Regions from separate parts of the Brevibacterium sp. FME37 genome, predicted to be linked through region 1. Evidence: riboswitches for the same ligand, from Rfam matches in the RefSeq annotation. Region 1 holds a riboswitch; each other region holds the start of a gene.
What was found. Region 1 has a riboswitch for thiamine pyrophosphate ahead of INT29_RS03775 (3-oxoacyl-ACP reductase). Riboswitches for the same ligand answer to the same signal wherever they lie in the genome.
Positions count from the first base shown of each region.

Region 2: it holds a riboswitch for thiamine pyrophosphate, as region 1 does, so the genes downstream of both, thiM (hydroxyethylthiazole kinase) here and INT29_RS03775 (3-oxoacyl-ACP reductase) in region 1, are expected to answer to the same signal.
Region 3: it holds a riboswitch for thiamine pyrophosphate, as region 1 does, so the genes downstream of both, INT29_RS11460 (TenA family protein) here and INT29_RS03775 (3-oxoacyl-ACP reductase) in region 1, are expected to answer to the same signal.

Region 1 is NZ_JABUYE010000002.1:348,685-351,956, reverse strand. Features, by position in the region: gene INT29_RS03785 (aspartate/glutamate racemase family protein) at 1-544, shown strand, start outside; gene INT29_RS20555 (GntR family transcriptional regulator) at 547-1,248, opposite strand; TPP riboswitch at 1,299-1,392, shown strand; gene INT29_RS03775 (3-oxoacyl-ACP reductase) at 1,477-2,289, shown strand; gene INT29_RS03770 (LLM class flavin-dependent oxidoreductase) at 2,304-3,272, shown strand, end outside.
Region 2 is NZ_JABUYE010000024.1:33,912-37,183, forward strand. Features, by position in the region: gene INT29_RS18880 (ATP-binding cassette domain-containing protein) at 1-365, shown strand, start outside; gene INT29_RS18885 (sugar ABC transporter permease) at 362-1,573, shown strand; TPP riboswitch at 1,741-1,844, shown strand; gene thiM (hydroxyethylthiazole kinase) at 1,832-2,668, shown strand; gene thiE (thiamine phosphate synthase) at 2,665-3,272, shown strand, end outside.
Region 3 is NZ_JABUYE010000008.1:160,121-163,392, reverse strand. Features, by position in the region: gene INT29_RS11470 (hypothetical protein) at 145-396, shown strand; gene INT29_RS11465 (uridine kinase) at 435-1,115, opposite strand; gene INT29_RS11460 (TenA family protein) at 1,128-1,844, opposite strand; TPP riboswitch at 1,835-1,941, opposite strand; gene INT29_RS11455 (VOC family protein) at 2,007-2,369, shown strand; gene INT29_RS11450 (MFS transporter) at 2,446-3,272, opposite strand, start outside.

The DNA.
Region 1 (3,272 bases):
GATGAAATACCCGGGGGACTTCGATGCCGTCATTCAGGCAGGCTACGGCGAACACGGCCGCGAAGGTCTGCAGGAACTCCTCGACGTTCCCGTCATCGACATCACCGAGGCAGGGGCGGCCCTGGCCATGTTCCTCGGCCACAGGTACGCGGTCGTCACGACGCTTGATCGCACGGTTCCCCTCATTGAGGACAGACTCCTCCTGGCCGGGCTGAACGCTCACTGCACCTCGGTGAGGGCCTCCGGGATGGCCGTGCTGGAGCTGGAGAATCAGCCCGAGCGTGCCGTGGGGGCGATCGCTGATCAAGCCGCCGAGGCGGTCGAACGGGATCGTGCCGAGGCCATCGTCCTCGGGTGTGGAGGAATGGCAGACCTCAAGCGGGTCGTCGTCGAACGCTGCGATGTTCCCGTCGTCGACGGCGTCACCGCCGCGGTGAAGCTGGCCGAATCATTGGTGGGGCTGGGACTGACAACCTCGAAGGTCCGTACCTACGCCCCTGCCCGTCCCAAGCAGCTGAATGGGTGGCCCTTCAACGCTGCCTGAGCTCAGTCCTCGACCGACTCTGCTTCTTCGTCGACGGCCCGGGCGAGGCGATCCTTGTGCTTGTCATGCTGATCCTGACTGGTCCCGAGATGTCGGGCAGCCAGATCCCTGACCTTCGTCTGGTCCCGATGGGCGATCGCGTCATAGAGCTCGGCGTGTTCCGTGGCAACGAAGTCAAGGTCGTCGTGTTGGCTGAGCTGCCAGCGCATGCGTGAATCGAGGAGCTCACCTATCTCGGTGAGCAGACGGTTGCCGGACAGCTCGGTGACGATCGCGTGGAAGTCCGCGGCCGAGCGATGGGCACCGACCACGTCCCCTGCCTTTGATTGCTCCTTGCCCTTGGCCAAGGTGGCCTCGAGCCTCGCCAGGCCCTCCCGATTGTGACGCTGCGCGGCGAGTTCGAAGGACAGAATGTCAAAGACTGCGCGCACTTCATTCAGGTCGGCTATGTCGCTGGGGGAGAACTCACGCACCGTCGACCAGGTGTTCGGCCGATTCGCCACCAGCCCCTCGGAGGCCAGCTGTTTGAGGGCTTCACGGATCGGCACACGACTGACCCCGAGCTCCGTGGCCAGATTCCGCTCCACCAGTTTGCTGCCGGGCAGGCGCACACCGTCGATGATCTCGTTGCGCAGCACCTCGGTGACTCGAACGGTTTCAGAGCGCCGCACGGTTTCAGAGCGTGGATCGTCATTGTTCTTCACGAGGCCATTCTCTCATTCTTCGTCCCTGCGATCGGTCTGCTAGGGTGCTTGGCAGTGACACGGGGTGCCTGCAAGAGGCTGAGATGACACCCGTCGAACCTGATCCGGTCAGTACCGGCGAAGGGATTGTCCGCAGCAGAGACTGCGAACCGCGGAGGTGGCTCCTCGACTGCGGCTGCGCACCGTCGGTCTTCGGTGTTCCTTCGCCTCGAGCAGAAGGACACAGATATGACGAAGACGTACCAATCTGAGAACGCCGTGGACACACCTGCCTCGGCGCCGGCGATCAAGGACCAGATCGTCCTCATCACCGGCGGCGCGCGTGGACTCGGCCGCAGCCTGACCACGGCATTCCTGCGGGCCGGCTCCAAAGTCGTCATCAACTATCTCACCAGCAAGGATGCTGCAGAAAGCATCGTCGCCGAGCATCCCTCGCAGGCAGTGGCCATTCGGGCCGACGTCTGTGAAGCGGATCAGGTAGAGGAGCTCTTCGCCTTGTCGGAGGCACACTTCGGCGCCCCGGTCTCCACCGTGGTCAACAACGCCCTCGTCGACTTCTCCTTCAACGGCGACGCTCGCTCCCACGCTCACGAGATCACGGTCGAGGACCTCGGTCGGCAGTTCTTCGGTGCAGTGGGAGCGGCGACGAGGACGACGCAGGCGGCGCTGGCCGGATTCGACCGACTCGGCTCGGGGCGGATCATCAACATCGGCTCCAACCTATTCCAGAATCCCGTCGTGCCCTACCACGACTACACCGCAGCCAAGGCCGCGTTACTGTCACTGACCAGGACCTTCGCCGTCGATCTCGGCCCACGGGCGATTACGGTGAACATGATCAGCGGTGGGCTGCTGCGCACTACCGACGCGAGTTCGGCCACCCCCGAGGCGGTCTTCGACGCGATTGCGCAGGGCACACCCCTGCAGCGGGTGACGACGCCGGAGGAATTCGCAGACACCGCACTCTTCTTCGCCTCACCCTGGGCCCGCGGGGTGACAGGGCAGAACCTCGTCGTCGATGGCGGACTGGTGAAGAACTGATGAGCCCTGCAGACATGAGCACCACGCCTACGACCGGCGCTGCACAGCGCAGTCGACGCGATGTCCACCTCAACCTCTTCGCCCACGGCTGCGGGCACCATTCGGCTGCGTGGCGAGCCCCAGAATCACCCGTCGAACGTCTGGGCGACATCACCTACTGGGAGGAACTCGCCGTCACCGCCGAACGCGGATGCTTCGACGCGTTCTTCCTCGCCGACGGACAGTCGGCGGGACTCGGCGGACTGGGCAAGGGTCCGCGCTGGTTCCTCGAGCCCCTGACCACCCTCACCGCACTTTCCCGGGCCACGGAGCACATCGGCGTGATCTGCACGGTGTCCGCGACGTTCTGGGATCCGTTTCACGCCGCGCGGATCCTGGCGAGCCTAGACCACATCTCTGGGGGCCGAGCAGGCGTGAACATCGTCACCTCGATGACCGATGCAGAGGCCCGCAATCACGGGATGGAGCGCCTGCCCGATCACGATGAGCGCTATGGGAGGGCCGAGGAATTCACCGCCGTGCTCAGAGAACTTTGGGACTCCTGGCCGGCAGAGGCGATCAAAGCCGATCGCAGCGGATCCTATGCCGATGAGGAGGCGCTGCAAACGATCGACCACACGGGCGAGCACTTCGCAGTCGCCGGCCCGCTCAACATCCCTCGCCTGCCGCAGGGTCGACCCGTCGTCGTCCAGGCCGGTGCCTCCGCACCGGGACGCGAACTCGCAGCCAGATTCGCAGACGGCATCTACGCCGTGGCCTGGGACTTCGAGTCGGCCTTCGAATACCGGCAGGACATCCTCTCCAGAGCGAGATCCCACGGGCGGGAGGCTGAGGAGATCACCATTATGCCGGGACTCGTCACCTACGTGGCGAAGACCGAGGACGAGGCCAAAGAGCAGCAGCACCGGCTCAACTCGCTCCTGCCTATCGACGACTCCCTGCGACAGCTGTCGTTCTTCATCGGTCAGGACGCCTACGACTGG
Region 2 (3,272 bases), on a different contig from region 1:
TGAGGGTGCCCATCGCTGCGCTCTCCGGCGGACAACGTCAGACTGTTGCGATCGCCAGGTCCCTCCTCGGCGATCCTTCGATCGTGATGCTGGACGAGCCGACGGCAGCGCTCGGCGTCGCACAGACCGCGGAGGTCCTCAATCTCATCGAGCGTCTGCGTGAACGAGACCTCGGGGTGCTGTTGGTCAGTCACAACATGGCTGATGTTCAGGCTGTGGCTGACCGTGTACACGTGCTGCGCCTGGGCAAGGATGCCGGTGACTTCCCCGGTGACGAACGCACGGACGTGCTTGTGGCAGCGATCACCGGTGCCAGCGACAATGTCGTGACCCAAAGGGCCACGCGAAGGGGAGAGCGCCGATGACCCGCAACTCATTCATCACGGACTCTCGGCTTTCGCACGAGGGATTCTTCTCGACCTTCCTACGACGCGTCAAGGAGGGCCAACTCGGTTCGCTTCCGGTGATCATTGCCCTTGTCGTCATCATCATCGTGTTCCAATCAGCGAACGACAAGTTCCTCTCTCCCGCCAACCTCGTCAATCTCTCATCAACGGTTGCCTACATTGCGATTCTCGCTCTGGGCATCAACTTGATTCTGTTGCTTGGCGAGATCGATCTGTCATTGGCGCAGTTGGGTGGGCTCGCAGCGTCACTGCTGGGAGTCCTTGTCGTCAGACAAGGAGTTCCGCCTCTGATCGCACTCGTCATCATGCTGGTGTTGGGTCTGGTTGTCGGAGCGATCCAGGGGTGGTTCTTTGCGGTGGTCGGCATCCCGGCCTTCGTTGTCACCCTGGCTGGATTGTTGGCTTTCACCGGACTGACTCTGACGACGCTGGGTGTGCAGAAGAATCTGTCGATGTCTGGTACATTCGCCTTTGACTTTGCGAACTTCTACTTTCCGGCGATGTGGGCTTATGTGTTCGGCGCAGTCGCGGTGATCGGCTTCGGAGCAGGTATCGTCTCGTCGAAACTGCGTCGCCAAGCGGCAGGACTCGACAACCCTAGCTGGACCTCGGTGACAGTGCGCATCGTGCTGCTGGCAGTGATCGTGTTTGGCTTCCTCATCCTCGTCAACCAGGACTTCGGCCTTGTGTTGCCCTTCTTGCTCATGCTGGTCATTGCGATTTCCATTGACCTAGTACTGCGCAAAACCCGCTACGGAAGATCGATCTACGCTGTCGGCGGCAAGGTCGAGGCAGCCAGGCGTGCAGGCATCCAGGTGACGTGGGTGAGAATCAGCGTTTTCATGGCCGCCGGTACCCTCGCAGCTCTTTTCGGCTTCATCAAGGCAGGTGTCAACTCGAACGCGGGTTCGACGTTGGTGACCACGCAGGATCTGCTCAATGCGATCGCTGCGGCAGTCATCGGCGGCACCTCGTTGTTCGGTGGACGCGGCACAGCCTGGGCTGCAGTGCTCGGTGCACTGGTCGTCGGTGCGATCAACAACGGTCTCTATCTCATCGGTTTCAACTCCGATGCCCAGCTGATCATCACCGCACTCGTCCTTCTCGCTGCTGTTGTCATCGATGCCCTCAGCCGCCGCGGACAGAGGTACGTCGGACGAGGTTGATGCCACCCGCACCGAGCGGACCACTTAGCATTGACCGGCGACGTTACAAAGTCGCCGGTCAATGCTAAGTAGTCCGCTCGATGAGTCTTCGTTGGGTAGACCCAGTTGCAGGGAGGCGGGGCGAGCCTTCCAGCTCGCTCCGCCTCTGTCGTGCTGATACAGTCGAAGCCAATGACATGGGGTGCCTCGTGAACATGAAGCGCGGCTGAGAGAACACCCATCGAACCTGATCTGGGCCATACTAGCGAAGGGATCGTCATGGTTGACTTCGACCTGCGTTCTGCGCACGAGCATATGCGTGCGAGCAATCCACTTATCCAATGCATCACGAACACCGTCGTGCAGCAATTCAGCGCCAACGTGCTTCTGGCCATCGGCGCCGCACCGGCGATGCTCGACCACGAGGCCGATGCTGCACAGTTCACGCGCATCGCCAGCGGACTGCTGGTCAACTTCGGAACCGCCACGAACCAGCAGTTCCTTGCCGCCGATGCCGCCATCGACGCAGCCAACGAAGACTCCAAGCCGTGGGTTCTTGACCCGGTGAGCATCGGAGCCGTCGATTTTCGGACCACGCGAATCCGCCGTGCCGCAGCCTCGGGACCCACCGCGATTCGCGGAAACGCCTCCGAGATCGCGGCCTTGGCCGGAGTCGGGTTGGGCGGTCGAGGCGTCGACTCCACCGACGAGGTGGATGCTGTGATTCCTGCCGCTGCCGAACTGGCGCGGTCGACCGGAGCCATCGTCGCGGTCTCAGGACCCAGGGACGCGATCGTCGCCCATATCGACGGAGTCGATCATGTCGCCCGCCTCGACGGGGGCCACTCTTATATGCCGCTGGTCATCGGCACCGGGTGTTCACTCGGCGCAGTCACCGCCGCGTACCTCGTCGGAGCAACGACCGCCTCGGCGAGGTTCGATGCTGTGATCGCCGCCCATGCGCACTTCAAGGTTGCCGGTGAAAGAGCTGCAACTGGTGCCAAGGGCCCCGGCAGCTATTCGGTGAACTTCCTCGACGCGCTGTACACGCTCGACGCGAAGCAGCTGGCGGGCGCACAGATCGAGGCCGACACCTTTGAAGGATCACAGTCATGAGCGAAGCCAGCTACGAAGCCAACTACGAAGCAAACTCCCGTCTGGCGGGCATCGACACTCGGCTCTACCTCGTCACCGACTCGGTTCAGTGCCGGGAGACCGGACGCAGTGTCGCTGAAACCGTCCGCGAGGCAGTTGCCGGGGGAGTCGGGATCGTTCAGGTCCGGGACAAGGACATCGACGATGACGCCTTCTACACCCTGGCACGCGAGGTCATCGCCGCCGTCGGCAGCGCAACAGCCGATACAAACCGTCGCGTACCCGTCGTCCTCAATGACCGCGTCGCCGTCGCCCAACGGCTCCTTGCCGAGGGCGTGCACGTCGACATCCACGTCGGGCAATCAGACACACCTGTCGAGGAAGTGCGCGAACTCGTCGGTCCAGAAACCCTCATCGGGCTCTCCGCGGCCAACGGTGCCGAATTCTCTGCTGCCCGGGAATCGGGAGTCGTCGACCTCGTCGGAATCGGGCCCGTCTACGACACCACGACGAAGACCGACGCACCCGACGGGATCGGTCCCGACCGCCTCAGCGAGCTTGTGGATCTGGCAGGGTTGCCTGCTGTTGCCATCGGTGGGATCAGCACCGTGCGTGCTGCCGAATT
Region 3 (3,272 bases), on a different contig from region 1:
GAGCAGGGGCGAGCGGTGGACTTTCTCTTGCATCGAACATCCCAGGTACCCCCATGGCTCGCCAAGCTTTCAGGCGTAGCCTCAAAGTACATCGCGAGTTGCGCAGACGGCGTCGACGGTGATCAGGATCGAAGGTGATCGGCGATGAGCACATTGAACATACGGGAGCGTCGGGGGACGCTGCCGACTCGGCTGGTGAAGACAGCCGGCTTCTTCCTCGCTTTCAGCATGGTGGCATTCGCCGCTGTGAATATTCTGGCGAACATGTTCCAGCACACTTTCGTCATGATCGTCGAAACGGTGATTGTCGGAGTGCCATTCCTCATCGCAGTAGGCTGCGCCGTCGCTGCGATCGTTGCGAAGATCGTCAAGCACAATCAGCATGCCCCTGTGTGAGGCAGATGGTGCGTTGCCTGCCCCTTTCTAGTTCTCGGCTACTGAGTTATCGGTGGCCCTGCTCGTGCGGCAAGGCGGGGGTGTGCCAGATCCTCGTTGTCGAGGACCCATGTCGCCATCTCCCACGGCGAGCATTGTGCGAAATAGAGCCGCTGCCCGCCGACATAGCGATGGTTGGACTCTGCCTCGGGATCAGGATCGTACTGCCCGGAAAAGCGCTCGTTCCCGCGCGGAACAGAGACCGCGAAAGGTACCTGCACCCAAATGCTGGCGTCCCACAACTCACGGAGCTCAGGCCGATGGAGGAAGATGCCATCCACGAGAAGGACGCAATCCTGTGGCAAGTCGAGACTGGAATGTGCACTCTCGATACTGGCATCGGCAACAACATCCCAAACGGCTGTGACAACAGGCAGCCCCTGCTTGAACGCAGTCGCGACTGACCGCTTGAGCGCTGGGTAGTCGTAGGAGTCACGGTAGAACGACTCGGGTCCTCGCCCCCTCGCATACCGGGTCGAACGTGGGTGATGGAAGCCGTCGATGCTCAGCGAAGCAACAGAGCGGAGCCCATCCTGGGCAGCCAGCCGAACAAGCTCCCCGGCGAGAACGGTCTTGCCCGCTCCGTCGACCCCGTCGACGGCGATGAGGCTCCGCCCACCAGAATTGATCTCGCGGATCTGTGCAAGCAGCTGCCGCAGAACCGCACGACGGGTACTCACCTGGTGCCGCCCTCAGTCGAGCACATGGGCCTCCTCGAAGAACGCCAACTCCACATCAACCGTCCGCTGCCAGAGGCGCGCCAGCCGGGCCCGGGCCGTGGCGGATTCAGCCTCGTCGCCGGTGGGAAACACCCTCTCAAGTTCGTCGACGAGGAACTGCACCCAGGCACGGAAGTCCACACCATGATGCAGCTCGATCCATCCGGTGTGAACGTGGCGACGGGGCATCGGCTGCTCGCGCTCGCCCCAGTCGAGGTAGAGCCATTCGGCGATGACGAGCACGACGAGCAGGTCCGGGTAAGAGGCAGAAACGACCGCGTCATACATGATGGTGCGAAACCGCGCGGTCGGATCGGTCAGCACCGGATCGTCGTATTCATCGGCACTGGCACCCACCTCGGCGAAGGCCCGAAGGAAGTAGGAATTCTCATCTGCTTCGAGGAATCCGAGCTGTTTGGAAAACCGGAGTTTGGGGCCGATGCCATCGGCGTGGGCGACGCAGGCGCCGAGCATCGACAGGAACGATTCGAAGAACTGATAGTCCTGAATCAGATACTTCTTCATCACGGAATCGTCGAGGGTCCCGGCGAACAGTTCCTTAACGAACCTGTGCCCGACCGCGGCGTCCCAGGTGGGAGCGGTCGCCGCTCTCAATGTCGCCACCGGCCCGCCTGGGTTCAGGTGAATACTGGTGCTGGTCTGCTGTGGGACGTCGTTCATCCTTGTCATCTCTCACTTCCTCCGCCGGTGCTCACCGGATCAGGTTCGAAGGGTCTGCTTGCGCACTCTCAGCACCGGTCTCGTCGGCGCTCCCCTGTGGTGTTTCGAGCCTAGCACCGGCGAAGCACCTGTGCCCTTCACCGTGACACCGGTGGCGCGTAGACTTCCAGCATGGCAATCGCAAAGCAGCCCGTCGTCGTTCTCGACGCCCCTGACGCACGCGAACTCGCGGAGTTCTACGGTCAACTCCTCGACTGGCAGGTCAGAGTCGATGACGACGGCACCTGGGCAGAGATCACATCAGATTCCTGGCCGCCGATCTGCTTCCAGCAGGTCGAGGACTATCACGCCCCCAGCTGGCCGAGCCAGGCCCACCCACAGCAGATGCACCTCGACGTCGTCGTCGATGACCTTGATGTCGCCGAGGCAGCAGTGGTCGAACTCGGTGCAGGGAAGGCAGTTGACCAGCCAGGCGAGACCTTCCGCGTCTTCCTCGACCCGGCAGGTCACCCGTTCTGCATCGTTCTGAACTGAGGTTGTCACCAGGGTGGGCCGCCCCTGGGTGCGCTCGCCCTCTGGGTGTTTCAGACCCTGAGGAGACAGCACCGGCTCAGGTCGCTTCGGTCTCCTGGTTGAGCTCTTCTGCCAAGTCCTCGGCCTCTTCCTCCGAAGCCGCCGACGGAGTCGATCCCCACAGCGGACGACCATTGCTCTCTTCCACGAAATGGATCGCAACGAGTCCGATGATTCCCGCGGCCACGAGGTAGATCGCCGGCCACATGAGGAAGCCGGTGGCGCTGATGAGGCTGGTCATCACGACCGAGGTGGTGCCGCCGAACAGTGAGATCGAGATGTTGAAGGCGATCGCCAGCGCACCTGCTCGCACCATCGTCGGGAACAGGGAAGGCAGCGTCGAGGGCATCGTCGCGCTGAAGCAGATGAGGCTGAGCCCCATGATCAGCAGACCGAGGAACACGATGATGTCGCTATGACCGCGGATGAGCATCAGAGACGGGAATGAGAGCACGATGAGTGAGATCGATCCCGCGCGCACAACTGCCTTGCGGCCCACCCGATCAGAGACCTTGCCGATGACCGGAATCAGTCCGAGACAGACCGCCATAACGAGGATCTGCAGAATCTGGGACGTGAGTTCTGAGACCCCGCCGCTGCCCTGAATGTCTTGGACCATCGGGAAGTAGAGGGGAATGAATGAGGTCAACATGTAGTTCGTGACGTTCCACGCCAGGACCAGACCGCAGCAGGCCAGAAGGTTGGGCCACAGCGCGAAGATCTTCTTGAACTCGCCCTTCGTGCGGTTGCTGGATTCTTCCTGTTCGGAGAGCTTCTCCATCTCTTTGTATGCCGGGGTGTCGGCGAGTTTCGTCCGCAGGTAGACGCCGACGAAACCCAACGGCAGGGCGACGAAGAAGGGAA